Regions from separate parts of the Vibrio nomapromontoriensis genome, predicted to be linked through region 2. Evidence: predicted binding sites of a transcription regulator. Region 2 holds the regulator's gene; each other region holds the start of a gene.
What was found. The regulator MetJ, encoded in region 2, represses methionine synthesis genes. The targets are predictions, from matches to a motif close to TTAGACNTNTANANGTCTAA.
Positions count from the first base shown of each region.

Region 1: metN (methionine ABC transporter ATP-binding protein MetN) is a predicted target of MetJ. The motif match lies at 3,225-3,244, and genes of this name have one in related genera.
Region 3: metK (methionine adenosyltransferase) is a predicted target of MetJ. The motif match lies at 8,556-8,575, and genes of this name have one in related genera.

Region 1 covers NZ_JAKJSS010000006.1:362,118-372,513, forward strand. Annotated here, with positions in the region: gene L4D05_RS01710 (Zn-ribbon-containing protein) at 1-443, shown strand, start outside; gene L4D05_RS01715 (MetQ/NlpA family lipoprotein) at 580-1,392, opposite strand; gene L4D05_RS01720 (methionine ABC transporter permease) at 1,426-2,103, opposite strand; gene metN (methionine ABC transporter ATP-binding protein MetN) at 2,093-3,127, opposite strand; gene gmhB (D-glycero-beta-D-manno-heptose 1,7-bisphosphate 7-phosphatase) at 3,327-3,878, shown strand; gene L4D05_RS01735 (MliC family protein) at 4,025-4,399, shown strand; gene treR (trehalose operon repressor TreR) at 4,420-5,364, shown strand; gene treB (PTS trehalose transporter subunit IIBC) at 5,601-7,025, shown strand; gene treC (alpha,alpha-phosphotrehalase) at 7,086-8,771, shown strand; gene L4D05_RS01755 (YitT family protein) at 8,866-9,465, opposite strand; gene glyA (serine hydroxymethyltransferase) at 9,814-10,396, shown strand, end outside.
Region 2 covers NZ_JAKJSS010000017.1:63,578-73,973, reverse strand. Annotated here, with positions in the region: gene ppc (phosphoenolpyruvate carboxylase) at 1-1,964, shown strand, start outside; gene L4D05_RS20245 (PadR family transcriptional regulator) at 2,351-2,890, shown strand; gene metF (methylenetetrahydrofolate reductase) at 3,050-3,943, opposite strand; gene L4D05_RS20235 (bifunctional aspartate kinase/homoserine dehydrogenase II) at 4,302-6,728, opposite strand; gene L4D05_RS20230 (O-succinylhomoserine (thiol)-lyase) at 6,737-7,906, opposite strand; gene metJ (met regulon transcriptional regulator MetJ) at 8,156-8,476, shown strand; gene L4D05_RS20220 (malic enzyme-like NAD(P)-binding protein) at 8,645-9,907, opposite strand; gene rpmE (50S ribosomal protein L31) at 10,261-10,396, opposite strand, start outside.
Region 3 covers NZ_JAKJSS010000006.1:69,433-79,828, forward strand. Annotated here, with positions in the region: gene gshA (glutamate--cysteine ligase) at 1-1,149, shown strand, start outside; gene luxS (S-ribosylhomocysteine lyase) at 1,286-1,804, shown strand; gene ruvX (Holliday junction resolvase RuvX) at 1,910-2,335, opposite strand; gene L4D05_RS00510 (YqgE/AlgH family protein) at 2,338-2,907, opposite strand; gene gshB (glutathione synthase) at 3,008-3,955, opposite strand; gene rsmE (16S rRNA (uracil(1498)-N(3))-methyltransferase) at 3,969-4,700, opposite strand; gene L4D05_RS00525 (endonuclease) at 4,799-5,509, opposite strand; gene L4D05_RS00530 (SprT family zinc-dependent metalloprotease) at 5,603-6,109, opposite strand; gene L4D05_RS00535 (DUF2189 domain-containing protein) at 6,174-6,968, opposite strand; gene metK (methionine adenosyltransferase) at 7,323-8,477, opposite strand; gene tkt (transketolase) at 8,805-10,396, shown strand, end outside.

The DNA of each region.
Region 1 (10,396 bases), on a different contig from region 2:
ATACCACGTATGTACATACGTGTTCGCCGTTGAGAAGTGGTGACACCTTATTACCCATTCCTCTTTACCGTAACCCACCAACGCTAAACGGTGACCATAAGTCCGTGATTAAGTGGCAGACGGAATGGCAAGCGTGTGACGAAGTGCAAATGGGCGGAGGCTGCAGAGCTGAGCATGCCACACTTAGAGAGTTGAGCGATGTTAGCAGTGATCTATTTAGACGCGGCTGGGATCTTCGTGGCCGTATTGAGTTCATGACTCATATCCCGACGTACTATTACCTTTATAAAGTTGGAGGTCAGAGTCTCGCGGAAGAGAAGGAGCGTAAGTGTCCTAAGTGTGAGGGTGAATGGTTGCTTGATGAGCCACTGCACGACATTTTCCATTTTAAGTGTGATGATTGCCGACTCGTCTCTAATATTTCTTGGGATCACCTAAAGTAGGGTGCAGACTGGCCAGTATTTTTGACCGATAATAAAAAAGGTTGAAGCGTTTAGCTTCAACCTTTTTTAATGTTTATGAGCTATGAATACCCAAATCATTGAGGGATTCTCTATGAACTAGAAAATCTACTCCAGCTTATTCCCAGCCTTTAACTACGCCACCTTGGAAGATGTCAGACGCTGCGTTGTAAACATCTTCTGTTTGGTAAGCTTTAACAAAGTTTTGAACATTTTCAGCGTTCACATTGTCTTCACGAGCCACAATCAGGTTCACATAAGGTGATTCACTGTTTTCAACAAACACACCGTCTTTTTCTGGTGTTAGGTTGATAGAGCTTGCGTAAGTGGTGTTAATGATTGATAGCGCTACATCGTCAAGAGAGCGTGGTAGCTGCGCCGCGTCCAGTTCAACAATCGTAATGTTTTTTGGGTTTTCTACAATGTCACGCACCGTTGCTGCAAGATCAGCCCCTTCACGTAATGTAATAAGACCTTGCTGCTCTAGCAGTAGTAGTGAACGACCAAGGTTAGTTGGATCGTTTGGTACGGCAATGCGTGCGCCTTCCGCTATCTCGTCAACAGAAGTGACTTGCTTAGAGTAGCCTGCGATAGGGTAAACAAACGAGTTGCCTGCAATAGTAAGTTTGTAGCCACGGTCAGTAACTTGTTGATCAAGATATGGCTTATGCTGAAATGCGTTAAGATCAATTGAGCCATCATCCAGTGCAGCATTTGGCGTTACATAATCAGTGAACGTAACAAGCTCAACATCTAAGTTGTATTTTTCTTTCGCGACTTTCGCTGCGACTTCTGCAACTTGAGCTTCTGCGCCAGCCATTACGCCAACTTTGATGCTGTTAGTATCCGCTTCTTTTTCACCACAACCTGATAGCACAAGTGCTGATGCTGCCGCTGCGATAGCAAGCAAACCTTTAACATTGAATTTCATGACTTTCTCCTTGTTATAAACTTTTTAACTGCTTTATCTGTGATCGACGCGACGAACAATGTGATCGCCAATCGATTGAATAATTTGAACTAATACAATAAGCATAACCACAGTAACGGCCATAATCACGACATCGTATCGATGGAACCCATAGCGAATAGCGACATCACCTAAGCCACCGCCGCCCACGGTTCCTGCCATAGCAGAGTAGCTGACTAACGTGACTAGCGTGATCGTGACTGAATTCACAATGGTTGGTAATGCTTCTGGAAGCAATACTTTCGAAATAATTTGATATGGCGTCGCGCCCATCGACTGGGCTGCTTCAACCAAGCCGCTTGGGACTTCTAGTAACGCGCCCTCAATAAGGCGAGCCACAAATGGAATGGCACCAATCGTTAGTGGTACGATCGCTGCGGTAGTACCAATGAACGTGCCGATTAGCAGTTTGGTGAGCGGGATAATCGCGACCATAAGGACGAGGAAAGGCACAGAACGACCCATGTTAACAATCGCACCCAGGATATTATTGAGGCGAGTATTTTCAAGTAATCCCCCTTTTTTAGTGGTGTGTAAAATAACACCAAGAGGAATACCTACAGCAAAACCAACGACACCAGCAACCGCCACCATGTAGAGGGTTTCCCATGTTGCGCCTAGTAGCAGTTCACCATTAAGGGACAGCCAATCTGAAACAGAATTAAAGGACATAACCGAGTACCTCTACTTTTACGTTGTGGTTGCGCAAGTATTCTATTGCCGCATTGTCATCAAGTTCGGTGCCAAAGAGCTCAGCAACCATCATGCCGAATTTTACGCCACCGGCGTAATCGAGATCAGAGCTAAGAATGCTGATATCGATATTGTATTTGCGAGCGATTTGCGAAATAAGTGGAGCATCGACCGTTGCACCAGTGAATTCAAGGCGAACCAATGGATAGCTGCCTTCGACTCGGCTGGTTTGCAATCGACGTTGGTAATCTTCAGGAATGGACAAGTCCAATGTAGAGCGAATGAACTGGTGCGCAAGTTCAGTTTTTGGGTGAGCAAAGATGTCACCAACCGACCCTTTTTCTACCAATCGACCATCACCGATAATCGCCACTTGATGACAAATACTTTTTACCACGTCCATTTCATGAGTGATCAATAAAATGGTGATTTTAAGTTTACGATTAATGGTTTTAAGTAGCTCTAAAATAGATTGGGTGGTTGCAGGATCTAACGCGCTGGTCGCTTCGTCACACAATAATACTTTAGGGTCGGAGGCAAGTGCGCGAGCGATAGCAACACGTTGCTTTTGTCCACCACTTAAATTGGCTGGGTACGTATCACGTTTATCGCCAAGGCCAACCAGTACCAATAACTCAGATACTTTCGCTTCGATTGCCGCTTGGCTTTTACCAGCCAGTTCAAGAGGCAGTGCAACATTTCCAAAAACAGTGCGAGATGAGAGCAAGTTGAAATGCTGGAAGATCATGCCAATATTACGGCGAGCTTGGCTGAGCTCTGATTTAGAGAGCAGAGTAAGATCAACGCCATCAACAATCACTGCGCCAGACGTCGGTGCTTCAAGCATATTGACGCAGCGAATAAGGGTACTTTTCCCTGCGCCAGATGCGCCGATCACGCCAAAGATTGTGCCTTCTGGAATATGAAGGTCTATATCAGCAAGTGCATTGATGGCTTTAGTGCCTTGATAAAACACTTTGTTTACCTGATTAATTTCGATCATCTAATCAACCTGAACTCTATGAGTAGCATAAAAGTTTGAACTACATCCCAATTACTAGAAGATGCTATGGGTTTTGCTTATTTGTGTCAATGGATATTTTTACGTCTAGACGTCTAAACGTCATTTTCATAGTGATGAAGCGATCAAAGCATGTAATAATTCAGTCTATTAACACCTATATATAAGAAGAGAGTGACCTGTGGCTAAACCCGCCGTATTTTTGGATCGTGATGGCGTGATAAACGTTGATCATGGTTATGTCAGTGATGAGCATGATTTTGAGTACATCGATGGTGTATTTGAAGCGGCCAAAAAATTAAAACAGCTTGGCTATATGCTGGTGGTGGTGACCAACCAGTCCGGCGTCGCTCGTGGTATGTTTTCAGAAGACCGCTTCATGTCATTGACACAATGGATGGACTGGAATTTTAGCGACAATGGTGTGGAGTTAGATGGGATTTACTACTGTCCTCATCATCCCGAGCATGGTATTGGCGAATATAAGCAAGACTGTGAATGTCGTAAGCCAAAACCAGGCATGTTTATTTCAGCACGCGATTTTCTTGATATTGATATGGCGAACTCTGTCATGGTGGGTGATAAAGCTGAAGATTTGATGGCAGCCGAAGCGGCTGGAGTGACAACTAAAATTTTGGTCAGAACTGGCAAGCCAGTGACTGAGCGTGGTGAAAGTATTGCTTCAGTGGTGTTAGATAGTATTCGTGATGTTCCGGCTTATCTTGCCAAATAAACTGCTCGTACGACTAGGCTGCATGAATCATAGCCTTTAAGTGGATGCGACAAGAACGGAAAACGGGCTACGGAACTGAATGACTGACTAAGGTTATGATGGCGGTAAAGCTATGATGGCGATAAAGCAAAGGAGTGCAGATAAATATGAACGTCTATAAATGGCAGTATTTGCTGATAGGCAGCCTACTTAGTGTTGTTGCTGGTTGTAGTCAATATGCAGCGGAGGCCGAGCAAAGTGCAAATTCACTGTATCAGAACGACGCAAGCAGTGAGCTTTCTTCGACTTTGTATCAATGTGAATCGGTTGAATTTGTGGTCACGGCTTTAGATGATGAGCAAGTGCTAGTGCTTATTGATGGCACAGAAAATCACTTACATCGTGTGCCTTCTGCATCTGGTGTGAAATATACACTAGATGGCCAATTAGAAAGTGATGCTGAAGTGGCGCTGTTTACCAAAGGTCAGCAAGCAATGCTTACGATATCAGGTCAAACGTATAACGGCTGTATGGCGAAATAACGTCAAAGATTGAAGGTAATATGAGCAAGAAACTCACTATTTTGGACATTGCTAAACTCTCTGGTGTTGGGAAATCGACGGTTTCTAGGGTGCTCACCAAGGATCCTAAAGTGAAGCCTGATACGAGGCTGAAAGTCGAGGCGATTATTGCCGAGCATGGTTATGTACCGTCTAAATCTGCCCAGTCAATGCGAAGCGGTGGCAACCCCAAGGTTATTGGCGTCATTATTTCTCGTTTGGACTCCCCGTCAGAAAACAAAGCGGTGAGTGGCATGCTCAACGTGCTGTATGCGGCGGGCTACGATGTCGTGATCATGGAAAGTCAGTTCGATCCACAAAAAACCAATGAGCACCTGACCGTGTTACGTAAGCGTAATGTCGATGGTGTCATTGTTTTTGGATTCACTTCTCTGGATGTAGAAGAGGTGAGCCGTTGGCAATCGAAAGCGGTCGTGATCGCGATGGACACTGATAAAGTATCGTCGATTAATTATGACAACCAAGGGCTCATTCGATCTGTACTCAGTAAGTTGGCGACAGATGGTTTAACGAATTTGGCTTTTATTGGCGTCGATCCTACAGATAAAACCACAGGGTTAGCACGTTTAACGGCTTATCAGGAGTGGTGTGAAGAGCAGGGTATTGCGCTTTGCTACCAGACCGGGGCGCTTCACCATGACAGTGCTTACCATTTAGTAGATAAAGTTATTAGTACTCAGTTGCAAGCGCTGGTTTGTGCCAGTGACACGTTAGCACTTGGCGCGGTGAAACGCTTGCAGGAACTAGGGCGTGAAGATGTTGTGGTAACTGGTATTGGTGGCAATGAGCTTCTCTCATTTCTTTTCCCCAAAGTTTATAGTATTGACCCGGGTTACCAACAAGCTGGCAGTAAAGCGGCTCACTTGTTGATCAGTCAGCTAGAACAGGGAGAATCAATTCAGCACCTCACTCAAGAAGCTGTTTGACGTCAGCGACTTCCTCTCGTTGATTTTTCTCATTATTAACAACAAACGCTGTAAATTTAACCAAAGAGTGTGATCATGCTCAATTAATGGGAATGTTCCCATTCTGTAAGGTGCTTTCTGGTGGCACACTGTCCCTACTCTTTATTGGGAATGTTCCCATCATTGAGGTGAAGATACTATAATTCATTAGAGGTGAGCGGAGATTCATCTCAATTATCAGAAAAGGTCTGCATACGATGAGCCATATAGCCAAACAAGATGTTGCTGCCATCATTGACGGTGTCGGGGGGCAAGAGAATATTGCCAGTGTCAGTCACTGTCTAACTCGTCTTCGTTTTGTATTAAACGATACGGACAAAGCCGATAAGCGTGCCTTAGAAGCGCTTAAATTAGTAAAAGGGTGCTTTACTAATGCTGGTCAATTTCAGGTCGTGATAGGTACTGAAGTCGATGAGGTTTATAAACTCCTTATTGCCATGACGGGTAAAAGTGAGTCTTCAAAAGATGAAGCTAAAGTCGCTGCACGAAGTAACATGAACATTGTAGAGCGCGGTATTTCTCACCTTGCTGAGATTTTTGTTCCGCTTTTACCTGCGATAATCACCGGTGGTTTAATTCTGGGTTTTCGTAATGTTATTGGCGATATTCGAATGTTTGATGGTCAAACGTTAACGGAAATTAGCCAGTTTTGGGCCACGGTACACTCTTTCTTATGGTTAATTGGTGAAGCCATATTCTTTTTCTTACCCGTTGGTGTTTGTTGGTCTACCGTTAAAAAATTAGGTGGTACGCCGATTTTGGGGATTACCTTAGGGGTAACCTTGGTGTCACCACAACTGATGAATGCTTACCTTATTGGTAAACAGGTACCTGAAGTCTGGGACTTTGGACTATTTGTTATCGAGAAAGTTGGGTATCAAGCGCAAGTGATCCCAGCGATGTTAGCGGGCGTGGCGTTAGCGTTCATTGAGACGCATTTAAAGCGTATCGTACCGAGTTACCTCTACTTGGTCGTCGTACCTTTTGTATCCATTATCTTGTCAGTTGTGCTCGCCCACGCTTTGATCGGTCCTTTTGGTCGAGTACTTGGCGATGGCGTAGCCTTTGCAGCTCAAGCGGCGATGACTGGGGATTTTGCGGTACTGGGTGCCATTGTCTTTGGCTTTTTCTATGCCCCTTTGGTTATCACAGGGATTCACCACACCACCAATGCTGTTGACCTTCAGTTGATGCAAGAGTTGGGTGGTACCCCAATCTGGCCATTGATTGCGTTGTCGAATATCGCACAAGCGTCGGCTGTTGTTGGCATCATCATTATTAGTAAGCGAGAAGGTGAGAGAGATATTTCAGTTCCAGCCGCTATTTCAGCTTATTTAGGGGTCACCGAGCCTGCTATGTATGGTATCAACTTGAAGTACAAGTTCCCAATGCTTAGCGCCATGATTGGCAGTGCTGCGGCTGCGGCGATTTGTGGCAGCGCTGGTGTGATGGCAAATGGGATCGGTGTGGGTGGCTTACCGGGTATCTTATCCATCCAGCCTCAATATTGGACCATTTATCTCGTGGCTATGCTGGTGGCTATCGTGATTCCTATCATGCTTACGTTATTTATGTATAAGAGAGCCCAGTCTAAAGGCGAGCTTGAACTCGCAAAGGCATAACATTTCAAGGCTCGTATCTGCGAGCCTATTTTTCCTTTTTAAAGTGTAAGTGAGACGGTGATGGGTTTACAGGCTCAGCAACAATGGTGGAAAACCGCCACAATCTATCAAATTTATCCGAAAAGTTTTTGTGATAGTGGTAGCAAAGGTATCGGAGATATTAAGGGGATCACCTCTAAACTCGATTATTTGCAGAACTTGGGGGTCGACGCCATCTGGCTGACGCCGATTTATGCGTCACCAATGGTCGATAATGGTTATGATATTTCTGACTATTACGCGATCAATCCTGACTTCGGTAGCATGGCAGACTTTGATGAACTGCTGGCACAAGCGCATCAACGCGGTATCCGTTTAGTAATGGATATTGTGGTTAATCATACCTCTACCGAGCATCAATGGTTTCAATCTGCTTTAGGAGACAAAAACAGCCCGTATCGAGACTACTACATTTGGAAACCAAACCAAGATGGTTCGCTACCTAATAACTGGCAGTCTAAGTTTGGTGGTTCTGCTTGGAAGCTTGATGAGAAAACCGATGAGTACTTTCTTCACTTGTTTGCGCAAGAACAAGCGGATTTAAACTGGGAGAACCCGGCAGTACGGGAAGAAGTAAAACAAGTTATTGAGTTCTGGGCGAAAAAAGGCGTGGATGGTTTTCGCCTCGATGTCATTAATCTTATTTCTAAGCAACAAACCTTTTTGGACGATGATGAGGGTGATGGGCGACGCTTTTATACCGATGGCCCACGAGTACATGAGTATCTGCAGGAAATTAGTGAAGCGGTATTCCAAAAATATGGCTCTGTGACGGTGGGTGAAATGTCTTCGACAACCCTAGAGCATTGTCAGCAATACAGCGCGCAAGATGGCAAAGAGCTGTCAATGGTGTTTAACTTTCACCACCTTAAAGTCGATTATCCGAATGGAGAAAAGTGGAGTCTTGCTCCTTTCGATTTCATCGAATTAAAGCGAATCTTTAATCACTGGCAAACGGGGCTCAATGGTTGTGGTTGGGGAGCGCTATTTTGGTGTAACCATGACCAACCTCGGGTGGTAAGCCGTCTTGGTGATGACACGCTCTATCGGAATGAGTCGGCAAAAATGCTCGCAGCTTCGATTCATCTGATGCAGGGAACCCCTTATATTTATCAAGGTGAAGAAATCGGTATGACTAACCCAGGTTTTAGCGAGTTATCGCAGTATAGAGATGTGGAAACCCTAACGATGTATCGCGTGATGCAACAAGCTGGGCAGTACAGTCACGATGAAATCATGTCCATCTTGCAACAAAAATCACGAGACAACTCTCGTACGCCGATGCAGTGGGATGAGAGCGCTCAAGCTGGTTTTACCACCGGTGAGTCTTGGATTGGTGTATCAGACAACTACGCAGAGATTAACGCGGCAGCCGCTATAGCAGATGAACAGTCAATTTTTTATTTTTATAAGGATTTGATTGCGCTGCGTAAACAGCTCAAAGTCATCACTGATGGTAGTTATGTCGATCTGTATCCAAAGCATGCACAAGTTCATGGTTACGTGAGAGAGAACCAAGACAGTCGCTTACTTTGTTTGCACAATTATTATGCCCAAGAGACAACCATCACGCTGCCGGAACAATATGTTTCTCAAAGCGGCAAGGTGGTAGTGGGGAATTATTCGCACTCAGAGGCGCTTATTGTGCTCGAAGCAGAGATAACCTTAAAACCGTATCAGACAGTGGCGATTTTATTGAAAAAGTAGCCATGAAACTGTTATGCCATGGGCCATTTTGGCGAAATTCGCGAGATGTCATCAGATAAAAAACGCCCCTTCAAATGGAGGGGCGTTTTCATTTTTACCCGTAGGTGACCACATACCGGGTCGGTTTGTGATTCATCGCTAAGACAATGTTGAGTACCACAGCACCGATAATAGAAACCAAAATAATTGGTGGCGCTACGAAAAAACAAGAGGCCAACAAAATAGTACAGTCGATGGCAAGTTGAGTTTTACCAACAGAGATGCCAAAACGCTCTTGAATGAACAAACACAGTACATTAAAGCCACCAAGACTGGAGCGATGACGGAATAAGATCAACATGCCCAGCCCCATGAGTAACCCACCTGCGATGGCACAGTAGACGGTATTCACATGGTCGACAGACACGACATGATGCATGTTATCGGCAAAAATGGACACGAGCGCACCGGAAATAGCACTGCTCATCGCAAAGCGTTTCCCAAAGCGTCGCCAGGCTAATAAGTAGAATGGCGTATTGGCGGCAAAATAGAGCATACCGAATGAAACCGGTAGAAACTGGCTAAGTAATAACGCAAGACCTGTGGTCCCGCCAGTCAGCAATTGAGCCGATTGCAGGAAGAATATACCTTGGGCCACTACGAAAGTGCCGGTTAAAATGGCTATCCAGTCTTCTTTGCGTGAGTGTTTTTCCATCAAGTTAAAAATCTTCCTATAGTAATTGGCGGCAATAGTATTAAAAAGATGATCTTTTCGATAGCTAGGAGGAGAAATTTACGGTAAACCTATGTAATTCAATTTTTACACACTGTAAAAGGATTTATTGACACTTTAGGTTGTAGATGGGGTTATTTTCTTGCCGTACATGATGCAATCTAACGTTCACTATGAAGAAACTGCATGAAAAAGATCCATTTTTTCCTTTATGACCTAGATCAAATTATGTATTATGCGATTCATCAAACGTGGTGACGAAAACGTTTGCTTTTGGTCATTGTGTGGTTTTTTTGAAACTTTCAGTACAATCTGAGTCAGGAGATACAGATGCTAAAGCGTGATATGAACATCGCTGATTACGATGCGGAACTATTTGCAGCCATTCAAGAAGAAACTCTTCGCCAAGAAGAGCACATTGAGCTTATTGCTTCGGAAAACTACACCAGCCCTCGCGTGATGGAAGCGCAAGGTACTCAATTAACCAATAAGTACGCAGAAGGCTATCCTGGTAAGCGTTACTACGGTGGTTGTGAGTATGTAGATAAAGCGGAAACATTGGCAATCAACCGTGCATGTGAGCTTTTCGGCTGTGAATATGCAAACGTTCAGCCACACTCTGGCTCTCAAGCGAACAGTGCCGTTTATATGGCGCTTCTGAATCCAGGAGATACTGTTTTAGGTATGAGCCTAGCGCACGGTGGTCACTTGACTCACGGTTCTCCAGTGAACTTCTCTGGTAAACACTACAATGTCATTCCTTACGGTATTGATGAAGCGGGTCAAATCAACTACGACGAAATGGAACAGTTGGCTGTTGAGCACAAACCAAAAATGATCATCGGTGGCTTCTCTGCTTACTCTCAAATCGTTGATTGGGCACGTATGCGTGAAATTGCAGACAAAGTTGGCG
Region 2 (10,396 bases):
AAATGGATGATCGCCTGAAGAACTATTTAGGTGAAGGATTACCCATTGATGCTCGCCCAGTGCATATTTCTTCATGGATGGGTGGCGACCGCGACGGAAACCCGTTTGTAACGCACAAGATTACTCGTGAAGTCATGCTACTCTCTCGCTGGAAAGCAGCAGAACTTTACCTACAAGACTTCCAAGAGCTCATCACTGAGCTGTCTATGGTGAAATGTAACGACCACGTTAGAGATCTTGCAGGTGAGCAACACGAACCTTACCGAGCGATTCTAAAACCAGTCCGTAAGTTGCTGGTGAATACGCTGGAAGTACTGGAAGCGCAAATCAATCACCAAGATGTGCCAAACAAGCCGATTCTTGAAGACAGTGCACAGCTGTGGGAACCCCTATTAGCGTGTTACCAATCACTGCGCGAAAGCGGCATGGCCATTATTGCTGATGGGTCACTTCTTGATACTATCCGCCGCGTGAAAGCCTTTGGCGTTCACCTGGTTCGCTTGGACATTCGTCAAGAAAGCACACGCCACTCAGACGTGATCTCTGAGTTGACTCGTCATTTGGGTCTTGGTGACTACGACCAATGGAGCGAGCAAGATAAAGTTTCTTTCCTTATCAACGAACTCAGCTCTAAACGTCCACTACTACCTCGTGACTGGGAGCCGTCAGAATCTGTACAAGAAGTGTTAGATACTTGTCGTGTGATTGCCTCTCAATCACGTGATGCTTTTGGTGCCTACGTCATCTCAATGGCGCGCACCGCATCTGACGTTCTGGCGGTTCACCTGATTCTGCAAGAGTGTGGCTGTAAATTCCGTATGGATGTATGCCCACTGTTTGAAACGCTTGAAGATTTAAACAACTCAGAAGCGGTGATGAAGCAGCTGTTTGAGATTGATTGGTACCGTGGTTATATCCAAAATCACCAAATGGTGATGATTGGCTACTCTGACTCGGCGAAAGACGCAGGCGTGATGGCCGCAGGTTGGGCGCAATACAGTGCAATGGAATCTCTGGTTGAAGTCAGCGAACAAGCAGGCATTGAAATCACCCTCTTCCACGGTCGTGGCGGTTCGATTGGTCGTGGTGGTGCGCCTGCACATGCCGCACTATTATCCCAACCACCAAAGAGTCTAAAACGCGGTCTACGAGTCACTGAGCAAGGCGAAATGATCCGCTTTAAACTCGGACTCCCTGAAATTGCCATTAACAGTTTCAACCTGTATGCCAGTGCGATCCTAGAAGCAAACTTGCTACCGCCGCCGAAGCCAAAACAAGATTGGCGCGATCTCATGGAAGTGTTGTCGCAAGTCTCTTGTGATGCCTATCGTCGTGTTGTTCGTGATGAACCAGACTTTGTTCCTTACTTCCGCCAAGCAACGCCGGAACTAGAACTGGGTAAACTTCCACTAGGCTCTCGCCCTGCAAAGCGTAACCCTAACGGCGGTGTAGAAAGCTTACGCGCTATCCCATGGATTTTCTCTTGGAGCCAAAACCGTCTTGTGCTTCCTGCCTGGTTAGGCGCGGGTGAAGCGATTCAGTACTCTATCGATAAAGGTCATCAAGCCCTGTTAGAAGAAATGTGCCGCGAGTGGCCATTCTTCTCTACTCGCTTAGGCATGCTAGAGATGGTGTACACCAAGTGCAACATGGAAATCTCACGCTACTATGACCAACGTTTGGCTGACCCAGAGTTACTACCATTAGGCGACAAACTACGCGCACAACTGCAGCAAGATATTAAAGCGGTATTGAACGTAGAAAATAACGATCACCTCATGCAAAGTGACCCTTGGGGGCAAGAGTCTATTCGTCTACGTAACACCTATGTTGAGCCCCTCAACATGCTGCAAGCCGAACTTCTCTATCGCACACGTCAGAGCGAAGAGACAGAAACTGAGCTAGAAGAAGCGCTTATGGTGACCATTGCTGGCATCGCAGCTGGCATGCGAAACACCGGATAGGCAGTATAATATTTCAAAACAAAGACAAAAGGTCGCATTTTGCGGCCTTTTATTTTACCAAAGCGCCTTACTGAGTCTTTTGTTAGTTCTTTTCTAGTGATACCAGCCTCTATTCCACTTAATGCTTATAAAGTTCTATATAATTAAATCCTGTTGTCCGATAAAAATAATAAAAGTAACTATCGGCGACATGGGTTGTGTGTTCATACAACCTCCTAGGTGACAAAGGCTTATAAAGGCGACTGTGTTAACCACACAGACCATGCTTCTTACACAAGACCATTCTAACTTTTCAACTGATGAACGTTAGCTTTGGCCGCGTCACAACTTAGATGACGGTAACAAGCGCCATAATTACTATTAAGTTATTGATCTGGATTTTTATCATGTCACTACCACACGTTATCCTTACTGTATTAAGCACTCGCGACGCGACTGGCTACGACATCACTAAGGAATTTTCTGCAAGCATCGGATATTTTTGGAAAGCGAGCCACCAACAGGTGTACCGTGAATTAAACAAAATGGCAGACAAAGGTCTTGTGACTTGCAAATTAGAGCCACAAGACGGCAAGCCTGATCGCAAGGTGTACTCCATTACCGAATCTGGACGTGGAACCCTCAGTGATTGGTTTGAACAACCAACTGTTCACCCTACAGTCCGTGACGAGTTCTCAGCGAAACTCGCAGCCTGTGCGGTTCAACCTTCAGCCGCATTTCGTCTACAACTAGAAGAGCTGATTGAAGACTCTAAAAAGCTGGTTGCACACTACCGTGAAATTGAAGCGGCGTACTACGCAACGCCAAGCACGCTAGATACTCATGCTCGTTTAGAGCGCCTAACACTGCGTCGTAACCTATTTTCACGTCAAGCTTGGTTAGACTGGGCAGAAGAGACACTGGCTGAGCTTGAAGCTATCGCTTAATGCAATGCTTTGAAGCTAGTACTTGGTTATAGGTCAACGCCTTTAAGCCTAGGCTACTAAAAACAAAAAAAGCGCTGGATTTGCATCCCGCGCTTTTTTATTGTTTTTCTGCCTACTTTTGCCAATGACTCTACGATTAATTGGCAATGCTTACGTGCACTATGCCCCTTGTGGACGCACACCTAATGTATGGCAAAGTGCATACGTCATCTCTGAGCGGTTAAGCGTGTAGAAGTGGAAATCTTTTACTCCTTCACGACTCAACGTTCTAACCATATCGATCGCTTGGCTTGCTCCCACTAACTGGCGCGTTGTTGGGTCATCATCTAGACCTTCAAACTGCTTCTGCATCCAGCCAGGCACTTTTACTTTATTCATTGCCGCAAAACGAGACGCTTGCTTAAAGTTAGACACCGGCAAGATACCTGGAACGATTTCAGCATCAATGCCAGCGGCCACACAGCGGTCACGAAATCGAAGGTAGCTCTCAACATCAAAGAAAAACTGAGTAATCGCACGGTTAGCACCCGCATCAATTTTACGCTTTAGGTTCAGCAAATCAGATTGAGCACTTTTGGCTTCTGGGTGTACTTCCGGAAAGGCTGCCACCGAAATATCAAAATCATGACGCGACTTAAGTAGCTCAACTAGATCAGAAGCATACATATCCGGCTGACCGCCGCCTTCTGGGATGTCACCACGCAAAGCGACAATGCTCTGAATACCATTCGCCCAGTAGTCATCAGCAATATCAATCAGCTCGCTGCGAGAAGCATCAATACACGTTAAGTGAGGAGCAGCGATTAAACCCGTTTCATTTTTTATCTCTTTAATGATGGAGTGCGTACGATCTCGCTCACCTGAGTTAGCGCCATAAGTTACAGAAACAAACTTAGGCTTAAGCGCTTTCAAACGATGGACAGACTTCCAAAGCGTCTCTTCCATATTCGGTGTGCTTGGCGGAAAGAATTCAAAAGAAACATTAATATTGTCCGAAAGCTCAGCAATATTTTGGTTTAAGGCATCAATGTGCCCAGCATGCGTGTATCCCATGGTTCTCTCCCTAAATTGCCAAAGTTGGTTATCCCAGCCAACCTTAGACTAAAACCTGTCTGTCATTAAAAGTGATAAATCTAAATTTGTAATTTTTTGACGTTTAGACGTCTATATGTCTGTAGAATGAAATGAATGGCATTTAAAGTCAATAGCATCACAATGAATTTTTTTCATGTTGAACGTTAGGGAAATTGAAGATGCGTGACGTTAGAAACAAAATCCCCCCTGTATACGAAAATAAAAGGGGGGATTGAACAGAGGTAACAATTAATTTAGAAGTAGCACAATTAATTTAGAAACAGCAACAATCAATTTAGGAGAAGCAACTCCCTATTGAGAAGCAGCAACACCGGATTTAGAAGAAACTCGATATTAAATTTAAGTCCGACTGAATCGCTCCCGCCGTCACTTCTCGTCCTGCGCCAGGACCTCGAATCACTAATGGGTTATCTTTATACCACTTGCTTTCAATCGCAAAAATGTTGTCACACGGCAAAAGGTTAGCAAGCGCATGCTCTTTAGATAGCGCCTCAATGCCGACACGAGCCTTACCAAAGCGATCTAAGCGCGCCACATAGCGTAGCACCTTATCTTCTCTCTGTGCTTTGTCTAGACGCTCTTGAAGCAATTCGCTCAGTAACCCAGACTGCTCAAAGAAACCATCCAGTGTCAGCTCTTGTAGTGCCTCTGGAACTAAAGACTCAACCACAACACTATCGGGTTCAATATCCAAGCCCGACTCACGAGCCAAAATAACCAGTTTTCGCATCACATCAGAGCCATCTAAATCCGAGCGAGGATCGGGTTCAGTTAACCCCTGCTGCCACGCTAAGTCGACTAACTCAGCAAATGGCACGCTGCCATCAAATTGCTGGAACAACCAAGATAAGGTGCCAGAGAAAATTCCCGACAGCGCCACAATATCATCACCACTTTCGCGCAAATCACGCACGGTATGGTTAATAGGTAAACCCGCACCTACGGTGGCGTTATATAGCCAATGACGGCTAGTTTTCGCGAAAGCATCTTGCACGCGATGATAATCAGCACTTGGTGCTGAGCCCGCAACTTTGTTTGCAGAAATCAGATGAACGCCATGTTCTGCAATGGATACGTATTTTTGTGCCAGTACTGGACTCGCCGTCACATCCAGTACGACGGCTTCATCATAACCATGCAGTGCGGCAATTTGCTTGAGCCAGCGATCGCCTTCATGGGCTATCGCTTCATCTTTATAACGCTCGAGCACGGTAAGTTCATCCAGACCGTTTTCATCAAACCAATAGCTTTGACTGTCGACCACCGCCACGAGATCAAAGCTCATGCCGCGACGTTTTTCGAGTTCAGGTTTTTGCTGCTTGAAAAGCTCTAACCATGAAGAACCGATATTACCTTTACCACATAAGGCAACGGCAACACGCTTCTGAGCTTGAAAGAGTTGAGTATGAACCGATTTCACCATCGGCATCACATCGGATCGACGCAGTACAGCCGCTAAACTCAGGCCTGAATCCGCTTCACAGAAAAATTCCACCGGAGCGTGTTTCAACTGTTGGTAAAAGCCAAAGCAATGATTGGCATTTTTCGTCACACCAGCGCCAACCGCCGCAAGCATGGCAAAGCCTTCTTTCAGCTTAATTTCCGCTTCAATCGCCAAATCTTGCAATTCATTGAGCGTCCCTGAGGCAATCTCTGGGGTGTACGCTAGACGCAAACGCGATTGGTCGGCCTGCGCTTCAAAGGCTAACGGTTCGAGTTGCGCTCGCTTTAAGCCATTTAATACTTCCGCTTTGGCACGTTCGAAATCATGACCGTTACCAAATGACAACTCTATGAGTAGCACTTCTTCTAATGAAGTAATAATTTTGGCACCGCGACCTGATGCCAAAACACGCTCAATTCGCGTGGATCCAGATTCAGGTAAATAACTGCAACGTAAGTTCAGATCCATGGTGCTTTGCGCCACAGGTTGAAGGGTACGGCTGTGCAATACTGGCGCCGCTAGACGCGCCAATTCGCTCGCTTCATCTAGTCGTAATAACGGCAACAAACACGCATCAGACACCACTCGAGGGTCAGCACTGTAGACACCAGCCACGTCACTCCAAATAGTCACGCTCGCCACTTCCGCTAACGCACCAATCACGGTCGCCGAATAATCCGAGCCATTGCGACCCAGTAACACCGTTTCGCCATCACTGTTTTGTGCCATAAAGCCAGTAATCACCACTCGGTGATGCGCATGCTGAGCTAAAACACTTTTGATCAGTGGATAGGATTGAGCGCGATCCACCTCAGGCTGAGCGCCAAATTCAGCACGCAAAAATGCGCGGGCATCTTGCGCTACGGCAGGTAAATCATGTTGTCGCAACAATGCAGCTAGCAATCGAGAGGACCACACTTCGCCATGACCTAACACGGCGGCTTTCTGAGCTTCGGTTAATGGCGCAACTTGTTCACCTAGTGCACTAAATTCATCCGCTAGCTGGGCGCGTAATGCCTCGGCATCTTCACCTTCAATCAACGCCTCAACCAACTCCAATTGAAATTGTCGTAACGCTTGGAGATGTTCATGAGCCACGCGACCGTCTTTGTTTAACGCGTCTAAAAAGTCGATTAAACGGTTAGTGGTTTTTCCTGCGGCCGACACCACAATAAGGTCATCAGAGTGAGAATAATCTTTTAGAATCGATACCACACGGCGATAGCACTCAGGATCAGCAAGACTGCTGCCACCAAATTTATGTAATTGCTTCGTTGTTGGTACGTTAGTATTACTCATTGCCGTCGTTACCCTTCAAACGTTCTTGCTTTATCAAAAGCCTGTTGTAAGTCTTCAATTAAATCTTGCGCATCTTCTAAGCCTACAGACAAACGTAACAATTGTTGTGACACGCCCGCCTCTGCAAGCGCTTCTTCACCCATTGCGCGGTGGGTCATAGAAGCAGGGTGACAAATCAAACTTTCCACGCCGCCCAATGACTCGGCAAGAGAAAATAGCTCAAGTTGACCAACAAAGTACTTGAGTTGCTCAAAGCTACCGGCAAATTCAAAGCTCAACATAGAGCCAAAGCCCGATTGCTGCTTTTTAGCAATCTCGTGACCTGGGTGCTCGGGTAGGCTTGGATGATAAATAACTTTCACCAAGGCTTCATTTTGCAAATAATCGAGAATCACTTGTGAGCTCTCTTCATGAACACGCATACGCGCGCCTAAAGTACGAATGCCACGTAGCGTCATGTAACTATCAAACGGTGTACCCGTGGCACCGATGCAGTTGCCCCACCACGCCAACTCTTCGGCATGCTCTTCGGTTTTGGTGATCACCACACCGCCAATCACATCTGAGTGGCCATTGATATACTTGGTGGTTGAATGAATAACAAAGTCTGCGCCCAACTCTAAAGGCTTTTGGTATACCGGTGTCAAAAAGGTGTTATCAACGGCCACCAGCGCGCCAACTTGTTTGGCTTTTTCACATACTCGAGCAATATCCACCACGCGAACTAGCGGGTTAGAGGGGGTTTCAAGTAAAATAAGCGTCGGCTTTTTAGCGATCGCCGCATCTAATGCCGCCTCATCACCTTGATCGACAAATTGAACCTTGAAATCGCCTTTTTGAGCGCGAGTATTAAATAAACGATAAGAGCCGCCATAACAGTCATGTGGCGCGATAATAAGATCGTCAGGCCCAAGAAATGCCGATGCCCACAAATTCAATGCGGATGTCCCACAATTGGTCACCACCGCCCCTTTGCCTGATTCCAACTCAAATAATGCTTGCTCTAGCAAACCACGGTTGGGGTTACCAGAACGGGTATAATCGTACTTAGGCACGTCGCCGAAAGCAGGAAAGCCATAATTGGTAGAAAGGTAGATAGGGGGTACGACAGCGTGGTGTTGAGTATCTGACTCGATACCCGTTCGTACCGCGATGGTCGCTGGCTTCCGATTGCTCATAGAAACATCCTTTATTAACGCGCGCAAAGTGAAGACTAAATAGGGTTTTCATCATGCTTGAACCGACAGGGAAAAGCATCAATCTTTGAAAAAATTAACAGTCCGTTAAACTAAGCCCCACTTTACTGCCCATTTTGTGAGACGTCAACACTTCTAGACGTCTATATGTCTTTGCTTATGGCAGTAAATGCCGCTAAAATTGCACCTTTCTTATTAAACAAATTTACGATCAATAAACGAAGGTGTGCAATGGCAGATTGGAATGGCGAATACATTAGCCCTTACGCGGAGCACGGCAAGAAAAGTGAGCAGGTTAAGAAGATCACGGTATCCATTCCGTTAAAAGTGCTAAAGATATTGACGGATGAAAGAACTCGCCGCCAAATCAATAACCTACGCCATGCTACCAATAGCGAATTATTGTGTGAAGCGTTTTTGCATGCCTATACCGGTCAGCCACTACCGACCGATGAAGACTTGAGAAAAGACCGCCCAGATGATATCCCTACGGAAGTAAAAGCGATGATGACGGCGATGGGAATTGAGTTCGAAGCGTTTGATGAAGAATAAAATCTAGAAACTGGGTCCTGGGTCCTGGGTCCTGGGTCCTGGGAAAAATAAAAAAACGTTGACCGACAGGGCAACGTTTTTTTTGAAGCATATTCCAGGAACTAGGTACCTTTTTTCCCAAAAGCCCTAATATCCCCAAAACCCTACTATCTCCAAAGTCTCAACGACCTACTCAGTCATATAATTTTCAGGCATTTCAATTCTTGCCACGCCGGACTCTACTGCCGCGACCGCGACTGCTCTTGCTACTCGTGGTAACAAACGTGGATCCATTGGTTTTGGAATGATGTAATCTTTGCTAAATGACAACGCCGAGACACCAGCCGCATCCAATACTTCTTGAGGTACAGGCTCTTTGGCGATTTGACGAATAGCCTCAACAGCAGCAAGTTTCATCGCATCATTAATTTCGCTGGCTCGTACATCTAGTGCGCCACGGAAAATGAACGGGAAACACAATACGTTATTGACTTGGTTCGGGTAGTCCGAGCGCCCGGTACCCATAATGAGATCATCACGAACTTCATGGGCAAGTTCTGGTTTAATTTCAGGATCTGGGTTTGAACATGCAAAGACCACTGGCTTTTCTGCCATGAGTGTCAATGCTTCTGGAGGAAGTAGATCAGGCCCCGATACACCAAGGAAAAGATCAGCACCTTCAATCACATCTTCAAGAGTACGCTTATCCGTGTTATTCGCGAACATCTGCTTATATTCGTTTAAACCTTCACGGCGCGTGTGAATCACACCTTTACGATCCAGCATGTAGATCTTTTCACGCATCGCACCACATTTGATCAACAGCTCCATACACGCCGTCGCGGCAGCGCCTGCACCCAAACATACGATCGTAGCGTCACTTAGCTCTTTGCCTTGCAGCTCAATCGCATTCAGCATACCAGCCGCAGTTACAATCGCCGTTCCATGTTGATCGTCATGGAAAACAGGCACGTCACAACGCTCAATCAAGCGACGTTCAATTTCAAAACAATCTGGCGCTTTAATGTCTTCTAGGTTGATACCACCAAAGGTGTCTGAAATATTCGCTACCGTATCCACAAACTCATCTATTGTGCGATGCTTCACTTCAATATCAATAGAATCTAACCCAGCAAAACGCTTAAAGAGTAACGCCTTACCTTCCATCACCGGTTTCGAAGCAAGCGGGCCCAAGTTACCTAACCCTAAAATCGCGGTACCATTTGAAATCACGGCGACCATATTGCCCTTCGCCGTGTATTTATACACATTTTCCGCGTTTTGCGCGATTTCTCGTACCGGCTCAGCCACACCAGGGCTGTAGGCGAGAGCAAGATCCTTGGCAGAATCTGCGGGAGTCGTTAGAGCGATTTCAATTTTCCCAGGGGTTGGGTAGGCATGATAATCCAGAGCTTGTTGGCGGAATTCATCGATTTGGTGGTCATCGGACATGGTATGTGATCCTGCTTTTTCGAGTATGAAAGACTGAGTGTGATGGTTTCTTGTTTTAGTATAACCCGCTTAATAAGCGTATTTCGCTCGCCTAAAAGGGGGACAAGCGCGCGCATGTTATGTTCAGTGCGTCGCAACTTTAACCAATCATACTACGCTAGTTATCAGCAGTTTTGAACGGATACATCGGTATTTATACTAGTGGTCAGTCAAGCTATAACAACACGCTATACATTAAAGGGGGATAACGAGGGGATGGGACAAGCTAAGGGAAAAAAGAAGCAACAAAGATAAATAACAGAAACAAAAAAGGACGCCGAAGCGCCCTTTTTATATCTACGTAAGTAAAATAATTACTTGCTAGATAGTGCGCCGAAACGCTTGTTGAAGCGATCAACACGACCACCAGTATCAACGATACGTTGCTTACCAGTGTAGAATGGGTGACATTTGTCACATACGTCTAGGTGAATTGAATCTTTCGCTAGC
Region 3 (10,396 bases), on a different contig from region 2:
GTTATCTCAGGTGTGCACTTTAACTTTTCGTTCCCAGAGTCTTTTTGGGATGCACTATATGGCGAACAAGATGAGACATCTCGTCAAGCATCTAAATCGGAAGGGTATTTTGGCTTAATTCGCAACTACTACCGTTTTGGGTGGTTAATTCCTTATTTCTTTGGCGCGTCGCCAGCCTTGTGTAGTTCGTTTGTACAAGGAAAAGAGAGTGCGTTACCGTTTGAGAAAATTGGCGGGACGCTTTATCTCCCTGAAGCGACGTCATTACGCCTGAGTGATTTGGGCTATACCAACAATGCGCAAAGCTCGCTAAAAATCGGTTTTAACAGCCTAAATCAATATTTAGAAGGGTTGAATGAAGCGATTCATACCCCATCGGATGACTTTGCCAAAATTGGTGTCAAAGTTGACGGTGAATACCGTCAATTAAATGATTACGTTCTGCAAATTGAAAATGAGCTCTATGCACCCATTCGACCAAAGCGAGTAGCGAAAAACGGGGAAAAACCGTCTGAAGCGCTATCGAGAGCCGGTGTTGAATACATTGAAGTCCGTTCGTTGGATGTGAATCCATTTAGTCCTATTGGTATTACAAAAGAGCAGATTCGTTTCCTCGATCTATTTATCACGTGGTGTGCGCTGAAAGATTCAGAGCCGATGGATGATTGTGAGCTGGAATGCTGGCGTCAGAACTGGAACAAAGTCATTCTTGAAGGGCGTAAAAAAGGCTTGGAGCTTAAAATTGGTTGTGAAGGTGAAAAACTCTCTAGCCAGCTTTGGGTTAAGCGCGTCTTTGAAGATCTTCGCAGTATAGCTATTGTCATGGATGAAGCGCACGGTAGTGATGATTATGTCGCGGTGTGCAACTTGTTAGAACAATGGAATGATGATCCTCAGCAAACTATTTCCGGTCAGTTATTGGCGATGACGAAAGAATTAGGTGGTTTAGGAAAAGTGGGCTGTGAACTGGGTAAAAAATACCGAAATAGCAACACAGAACAACGTTATCGCACTTATAGTGAGGCGATGATGGAAGAAGAAGTGACTCGCTCATTTGCGGCGCAAAAAGACATTGAAGCAGCAGATACGCAAGGCTTTGATGAGTTTTTGGCCGATTACTTTGCTCACCTTCAAACAAAAATTGACTAGTACGGCACTAAGTCAATTTGTACGTAAGCCGAGCCTGATAATACTCGGCTTGCACCGTGTGTGCTGTGCTTTTACAATAATCACACACTAATGAATTCAGAGCTTCACCTCTTGAAGCCTTAACGGAGAAATAACGATGCCTTTATTGGATAGCTTTACCGTCGATCACACTAAAATGCACGCTCCTGCTGTGCGCGTGGCAAAAACGATGCAAACCCCAAAAGGGGATACGATCACTGTGTTCGATCTTCGCTTTACTGTTCCTAATAAAGATATCTTGTCTGAAACAGGGATTCATACACTTGAGCATTTGTATGCGGGCTTTATGCGTGCGCATCTAAATGGTGACCAAGTTGAAATTATCGACATTTCTCCAATGGGATGCCGTACTGGTTTTTACATGAGTTTGATTGGCACGCCTTCTGAGTCCGATGTTGCACAAGCATGGTTAGACTCAATGCAAGACGTACTAAAAGTAGAAAGCCAAAATAAGATCCCTGAGTTGAATGAGTACCAATGTGGTACGGCCGCGATGCACTCTCTAGAAGAGGCTAAATCGATTGCTACGACGATCATTGCAGCAGGTATTCAAGTAAATAAAAACGATGAATTGGCATTGCCTGACTCGATGCTTCAAGAGCTAAAAGTGGACTAATTGGTCGATGAAAGTAAAAAAGGATGGCTTTAGCCATCCTTTTTTGTATCTATTGTTTGTCTTGCTTTAAAGTGAACGAGGATATGTCAGCGACTTGACGCGAGCCTAGCCCCATTGCGCCTCAAACCAGCTTTCTAGAATTACGACTGCCGATTGACAATCGACATTGCCTTTCGATAGAGCTTTATAACCGCCCATACTAAACAGATCAGCTCTCGCTTCTGTCGTTGATAAGCGCTCATCTTGAAGCTCTACGGGCAGACCAAAACGACCGTGCAATCGATTAGCAAATTTTTTCGCTCTTGGGGTAATGCTCTCGAGATCTTTGCCATGAAGATCGGTCGGTAATCCAACAACGATTAAATCGGGTTGCCACTCTTTAATCGTTTTCTCAATGTCATCCCAGTTGGGAATTCCATCTTTGGCTTTAAATGCCTTTAAAGGATTTGCGGTCCCTGTAACTTCTTGCCCTATGGCACTTCCGATACTTTTGGTACCAAAATCAAAGGCGAGTATGGTTCTTGTTGTCATGACTATGCGTGCCCAACTTGAGTGGAGAGGTGTGCAATATCAATACCGAGCATTTGGACCGCGCTGTGCCAGCGATCTTTGACGGGCGTATCAAAGATCACGCTGGTGTCCGCTTCAATCGTTAGCCAAGAGTTATCCGCCAATTCCGTTTCCAATTGACCCGCCTCCCACCCAGCGTAGCCTAAGGCAACCAAATAGTTTTCTGGTTGAGCGTCAGTGCCGAGTACCGCGAGGATATCTTTAGATGTAGTAACGGAAATTTTTTCGGTAATTTGAATGCTGGATTGATATTTATCTTTAGGTTTATGCAGGATAAAGCCTCGGTCTTCAGAGACTGGGCCCCCATTTAAAACCGGTTCATCTAGGCTTTTACTATGTTGTGTTTGGGAGGCGATAGGTAGCTCATTTTGTACTTGTAAAAGCATGTTGGCCACGGTGACATCAATCGGGGTATTGATGATAATCCCCATCGCACCATCGTCATTGTGCTCGCACACATAGATAACCGTGCGTTGAAAATAAGGGTCTTTCATCCCGGGCATTGCTACAAGAAAATGATTGGCTAAGTTCATTTTCGCCTCCTAACGTGACATGGTTTGGGACCAGTGGTGCTCACCATTAGTAATAACCGCCGGCTTATACTAGGGTATTCACCATCGGTATAAACCCCAGTTATTTACCTAATCGGCGTTCAATGGCATCCATCAGTTTACCGGTAATAGAAACATCAAATGCCGCTTCAATCTCGCGAATACAGGTTGGGCTCGTCACATTGATTTCTGTCAGCTTATCGCCAATGACATCAAGACCTACAAATATTAACCCTTTCTCCTTCAAAGTGGGAGCAACCGCTAGGGCAATTTGTTTATCTGTCTCACTTAGTGGACGAGCTTCGCCAGTTCCACCTGCTGCAAGGTTGCCACGTGTCTCCCCTTTTGCCGGGATGCGAGCAAGACAATATGGCATTGGCTCACCGTCAACCACAAGAATACGTTTATCACCGTTACTGATATCTGGAACAAAAGTCTGCGCCATTGCGTAGTTTTGCCCGTGATTGGTGAGTGTTTCAATAATCACAGACACGTTTGGATCATCTTGCTTGACGCGGAAAATGGAAGCGCCGCCCATACCGTCTAACGGCTTTAGGATTACATCACCATGAGTATCACGGAAAGCTTTAATTTTTTCCGCTTTACGGGTCACGATAGTGGTTGGGGTGAGTTCAGGGAACCACGCCGTAAAGAGCTTTTCATTACAGTCGCGCAAGCTTTGCGGCTTGTTAACGATTAATGTGCCTTTCTCTTCTGCTCGTTCAAGAATATAGGTCGCATAGATAAACTCAGTATCAAAAGGAGGATCTTTACGCATTAGCACCGCGTCAAGATCGGCAAGTTCAATCGTCTGCTCTGAGGTAAACTCATACCAGCTTGCCGGATCTTCTTTAAGTGTTACGGTTTTTGTATCCGCAACCGCAACGCCTTGGTCAAGGTGCAGGTCTTGCATTTCCATATAATGGATTTCATAGCCACGACGCTGCGCTTCGAGCATCATGGCAAAGCTAGAGTCTTTCTTGATATTAATGGACGAGATAGGGTCCATTACAATTCCGAGTTTAATCATGCGTATTCTCCAGTTAGCCTAAATCGCCAAAGCGTACTTGAAGGGCAGTGATCGCTGTTAGGGCAGCGGTTTCTGTTCTCAGTACGCGGGGGCCAAGCAGGGTTTCTTCAAATTGGTATTGTTCCGTCATCTCGATCTCTTGAGGTGACAAGCCACCTTCAGGGCCTATCAACAGTCTGACCTTGTTAATTGGTTCAGGTAGTGTGTTAATCGAGTATTTTGCTCTAGGGTGTAAATTGAGTTTTAGCGCTTCAGAGGGCTCTGCACACCATTGTTCTAATGACATGATTGGGCGTATGGTTGGCACCGTATTGCGGCCGCACTGCTCACAGGCGCTAATGGCGATCTTTTGCCATTGCTGCATCTTTTTTTCAAAGCGCTTGGGATCCAGTTTTACACCGCAACGCTCTGAAATAAGCGGAGTGATGGTATTGACGCCTAATTCAACGGACTTTTGAATGGTAAATTCCATTTTGTCGCCGCGAGAGACCACTTGCCCTAAATGCAGATCGAGCGGAGACTCAATGCTGTTAGCAACTTTGTTGGTTAAGGCGACGGTGACCGATTTTTTTGTGACTTCATCTATGGTAGCAGGGAATTCATGCCCACTGCCATCAAAGAGTAATACGTCTTGGCCTTCTTTCATTCGTAATACACGGCCAATGTGATTGGACGCATCCTCACTCAGTGCGAGTCGACCCAAGTCTACGATGGTTTCAGGGTGATAAATACGAGGTATGCGCATAGTAGCTTCCAACGAACAAAAAGGTATTGAGGTATAACATGGATGCAAGCCCCAGAAATTACAAGGGCTTGCTGGCTAAAATAGTCAACGAGTCGGTGCTATGAGCGATCACGGCAGGCTGCTACAACAAAAGGGTTGTTGTTGCCTTGTCGAGAGGCAATACGTTTGTCGCGCTCACACTCCCATGCATCAGCGGGATAAGAGCGATTCCACGCATTCATAAGCTGTGTTTGCTGCTTTGACAACGTAAAGCCATACTCTTGGCTCATATAAAGATAGGTGCGAGCAATCGACCCTTTCGCGCGATCTGGTGGCATCACTTTACGTTGTTTGAAATTGACCTGCATTTCGCATCGACCGTAGCTCACACCATCAATGCCATTCCACTGACTAAAATTGTAATTGGAGCGATCGCCATTCACTTCGCCAATAGCTGGCGTCAGGTTATGAAGATCCGCTTCCATTAACCGGAATGTTTTGTCATTTTTGGTGCAATTCTTTCGACCGCCCTCCTGCCAACATTGACGCTGGTGGCCAAATTGCCACGCTGGGACAACATGTTCCCATTCAATACGACTGGCGCGTTTTAGCTGCTTACGAACTTGATAGCCACAAGAGGCAAGATCAGGCGTGCCTTTTTTTCCTTGCCACTGAATATCACAACCGCAGTAAAAGCTAATAGGGTGATCGGCGTAGATTTTAACCGCTTGCCTTTTGGCTGAGCTAAAGCTACTCGGTGGTGCTGATTGTACGGTTAAGGGCAGAAAAAGTAGGCCTAATACAAGGGCTGAAGTCACGCGAATGGTCATTTATAAGTCTGATAAAAGTGCTAGGTAACCTAGTGTAGATCGCACTTTAGCCTATGACTACTACCTTATTTGATATTAGCGACTTAGTGGATACTAGCTAAGCTGCTTACCCGAGAATTGAAGAGCACCGCGACATTTTTGACATAAGTAGCGTGCTTGTTGCCGTTGTACTTTGTTGTGTCGGCGAATCGTCAACGGGTAGGTTGAGCACTGGCATTGATATTCAAATGTTTTGCCCTGTACTGATGTGACATCCATGGCATGTGTGGTTTTAGGCGAAACATTAAATACGTGGTGCATTATGGATTGCCAGTGAGCGCCGTGAGCAGGAACGCGACCATAGAACTTAAAGGCGAGCAAGTGGGCGATCTCGTGTGGGATCACCTCTTCTATAAAAGTGTCGCTGTTTTCTGTAAAGAGGATTGGGTTAAGTCTAATTTCCCATGACTGCAGATAGGCCTTGCCCGCCGCTTTACCTCTCAACTTAAAACTGAGTGTCGGTATAGGCAGAGCCTGTTGGAAATGCTGCTCGGCAATGGCCATACACTCAGCCAAACGCTTTGATGCTCGATAGTGTAAGTCAGTTGTCAATGGAGCCATTGTTAAACCTAATAACGCCCTATAGAAGGGCGTTATTGTAGGTTAGCGAGTGAGTAAAGCAAGACTACGTATGGTGTCTTTTCTTAATGACTTCATGATAGGCATGCCAAGTACCGTAACCTAATATTGGCATGGTGACGATCATTCCTAGCCCAAAGGTGGCAAAGCCGATCAGTATTCCGCCGCAAATAATGAATGCCCAGACAATCATGGCTGGGATATTTGATTTGACCGCATTAAAACTGGTGAAAACCGCCGTCATCACATCGACTCGACGCTCCATCATTAGTGGAATGGAGAAAGCCGATAAACTGAATATGATGCTCGCGATGACAAAACCAATTATGGAGCCCGTAATGAGAAATGGAGCAAACTCTGTCAACGGCGCACCTTGAACGGATGGGTAGAGTGCATGTAAAAGCGCCGCTATTCTCATCCAAAATATCATAGCAACAGCCAGCAATACGGCAAATGCCCATTGTGAGGTGGAGTTGCGTCCAATGGCTTTCATAGAATGAAATAAGCTGGCCTTACGACCTTTCTCTCTCTCCCATGCAGCGTCATAAAGCCCTAAAGCAAGGAAGGGGCCTATGAGCATATACACGACAAGGCTTGGCATGATAACCAAATGGGTGCCTTGCCATTGTACTAATTGAACAATCGCGACAGCTGCTGCGGTAAAGCACAGTCCATAAAAGGCGCTGATGACGGGCATTCTAACTAAGTCATGCAGTCCTAGTGCTAGCCAGTGAAATGGCGCAGAAATACTGACTTGATTACAAGGTATGGTTTTAGCGTAATCTTTATCTTTGACTTCGTGTTTCTTGTGGAAGTCTTCTGTCTGAGCGGTTCGAGGCATATGTCCTCCCTGATTTGACAATCTGGCCTTCGTCTCTGATTTAAGGGACATTAACGAGCCGTATGATCATTTGATCACGGTATTGGCACAGCGTGTTCCCAGAATGGAGTTAAGGATACGTGTCGATGAGTTAGCGTAATTCTCATTCTGCATCATTACTCTTAAGGTTAACTATTGACCTAGTCGGGAGAAAACACAATTTTTGTAGGGTAGAAAAGATGGGCTATAAAGAGGTGATTTAACACTTGTGCAACAAAGTGATTGAAATAACTAGCAATAGTAAAAAAAAGCCCTCAAATATTTTTTGAGGGCTTGCGTGCTTGAGTCTATAGCGATACGTGCTAACGGACGGCGTTATTTAATGCCAGCAAAATCACGTAGGATTGCCGCTTTATCTGTCGCTTCCCAAGGGAATTCTTCACGGCCGAAGTGACCGTATGCAGCAGTCTGCTTGTAGATAGGCTGAAGCAGGTTCAGCATTTCTTGAAGACCGTATGGACGCAGGTCGAAGTTTTGACGAACCGCTTCAATGATGATGTCGTGTGCGACTTTCTCAGTACCAAATGTTTCAACCATGATTGAAGTTGGATCAGCAACACCGATAGCGTACGACAATTGAATTTCACAACGATCCGCCATGCCAGCAGCAACAATATTTTTTGCTACATAACGTGCTGCGTATGCGGCACTGCGGTCAACTTTTGATGGATCTTTACCAGAGAATGCCCCGCCACCGTGGCGAGCTGCGCCGCCGTAAGTATCAACGATGATTTTACGACCCGTAAGACCACAGTCACCCATAGGGCCGCCGATAACAAAACGACCAGTTGGGTTGATGAAGAAGTTGGTGTCTTTATTGATCCATTCAGCAGGAAGCACTGGCTTGATGATCTCTTCCATTACGGCTTCACGAAGGTCTGGTGTTGTGACTGAATCGCAGTGCTGAGTTGAAAGTACAACCGCATCGATACCAACAATCTTACCTTGGTCGTATTGGAAGGTAACTTGAGATTTCGCATCTGGACGAAGGAAATCAAGTTTACCGCTCTTACGAACTTCAGCTTGCTTTTTCACAAGTAAGTGAGAGTAAGTAATCGGCGCTGGCATTAGGATTGGCGTTTCGTTGGTTGCGTAACCAAACATGATACCTTGGTCACCCGCGCCTTGATCTTTAGGATCGGCTTTATCAACGCCTTGGTTGATATCTGGAGATTGTTTACCAATGGTGTTTAGTACCGCACAAGAATCGGCATCAAAGCCCATATCTGAGTGAACGTAGCCAATTTCGCGTACCGTTTCACGAGTGATCTCTTCGATGTCTACCCACGCTGAGGTCGTGACTTCACCACCAACCATTACCATGCCTGTTTTTACATACGTTTCACAAGCAACACGCGCTTTCGGGTCTTGTTCTAGAATCGCGTCAAGTACAGCATCAGAAATTTGGTCAGCAATTTTATCAGGATGTCCTTCTGAAACAGATTCAGAAGTGAACAGGTGCTTAGCCATGAGAGCTCCAATTACAGTTAAATAAGGCCAGCAATATTGTGCTCGCCTATAAAAAATACAATGATATTTTGTAGGTGTATCTACATCTAGACGTCTATTCTAGTCATCGATGTTTGAGAATCAAGCGATTTTTACTTTTATGTTATAGCCAAACGTTTGCGCATTTTGGAGGTATCACAATGGAACGGGTAAAAAAAACCCAGTAAAAATGCTCAAAATGACGGTAAAACGTTTGCAGAGGTTGGGGGGCTTTGCGACAATGCTCGCCGCTGACTTTATTCAGCAAGGAATCAACTTGAAATTCGCTTAATGCACTCAGGAGCAGACATGTCGTCTCGTAAAGAATTAGCTAATGCAATCCGTGCCCTTAGCATGGATGGTGTTCAACAAGCCAACTCTGGTCACCCAGGCGCCCCTATGGGTATGGCTGATATCGCCGAAGTACTTTGGCGCTCTCACCTAAATCACAATCCACAAAACCCTGAATGGGCTGATCGTGATCGTTTTATTTTGTCAAACGGCCACGGTTCTATGTTGATTTATTCTCTGCTTCACTTAAGCGGTTACGAGTTATCAATTGATGATCTGAAAAACTTCCGTCAGTTACACTCTAAAACCCCAGGTCACCCAGAATATGGTTATGCGCCGGGTGTTGAGACGACGACGGGCCCACTAGGTCAAGGCATCACCAACGCGGTTGGTATGGCGATGGCAGAAAAATCGTTGGCGGCGCAGTTCAACAAAGAAGGTCACGACATCGTAGATCACTTCACGTATGCCTTTATGGGTGATGGCTGCCTGATGGAAGGTATCTCACATGAAGCATGCTCACTAGCGGGTACGCTAGGTCTTGGTAAGCTGATTGCTTTCTGGGATGACAATGGCATCTCGATTGATGGCGAAGTAGAAGGCTGGTTCTCTGACGATACGCCTAAGCGTTTTGAAGCTTACGGTTGGCATGTTATCCCTGCGGTTGACGGTCACGACTCTGACGCCATTAATGCTGCTATCATCGCTGCTAAAGCTGATCCTCGTCCAACGCTAATCTGTACAAAAACCGTTATCGGTTTTGGTTCACCAAACAAAGCAGGCACGCACGATTGTCACGGCGCACCATTAGGTGCTGATGAAATCGCAGCAACGAAGGCGGCACTGGGTTGGGAACATGGTCCGTTTGAAATTCCAGCGGATATCGCCGCACAATGGAATGCACAAGAAGCGGGCGCGGCAAAAGAAGCAGCGTGGAATGCCAAGTTTGACGCTTACGCAGCAGCTTACCCAGAGCTTGCGGCTGAGTTTACCCGTCGTACAAACGGTGAACTGCCTGCTGAGTGGGAAGAAAAAGCTAACGCAATCATTGCTGAGCTACAAGCTAACCCAGCAAACATCGCATCGCGTAAAGCATCACAAAATGCCCTAGAAGCATTTGGTCAAATGCTTCCAGAATTCATGGGCGGCTCTGCTGACCTTGCGCCTTCTAACCTAACCATGTGGTCTGGCTCTAAGTCGCTAACGGCAGAAGACTTCTCTGGCAACTACATCCACTACGGTGTGCGTGAATTCGGCATGACGGCTATCATGAACGGCATCGCTCTACACGGTGGTTTCGTACCATACGGCGCGACATTCCTAATGTTCATGGAATACGCTCGTAACGCAATGCGCATGGCTGCTTTGATGAAAGTTCAAAACATCCAAGTGTACACGCATGACTCTATTGGTCTTGGTGAAGATGGTCCGACTCACCAACCGGTTGAGCAAATTGCTTCTCTACGTTTAACTCCAAACATGAGCACATGGCGCCCATGTGACCAAGTTGAATCTGCTGTTGCTTGGAAACTGGCGATTGAGCGTAAAGATGGCCCAACATCGCTTATCTTCTCTCGTCAGAACCTTGCGCAGCAAGATCGTGACGCTGA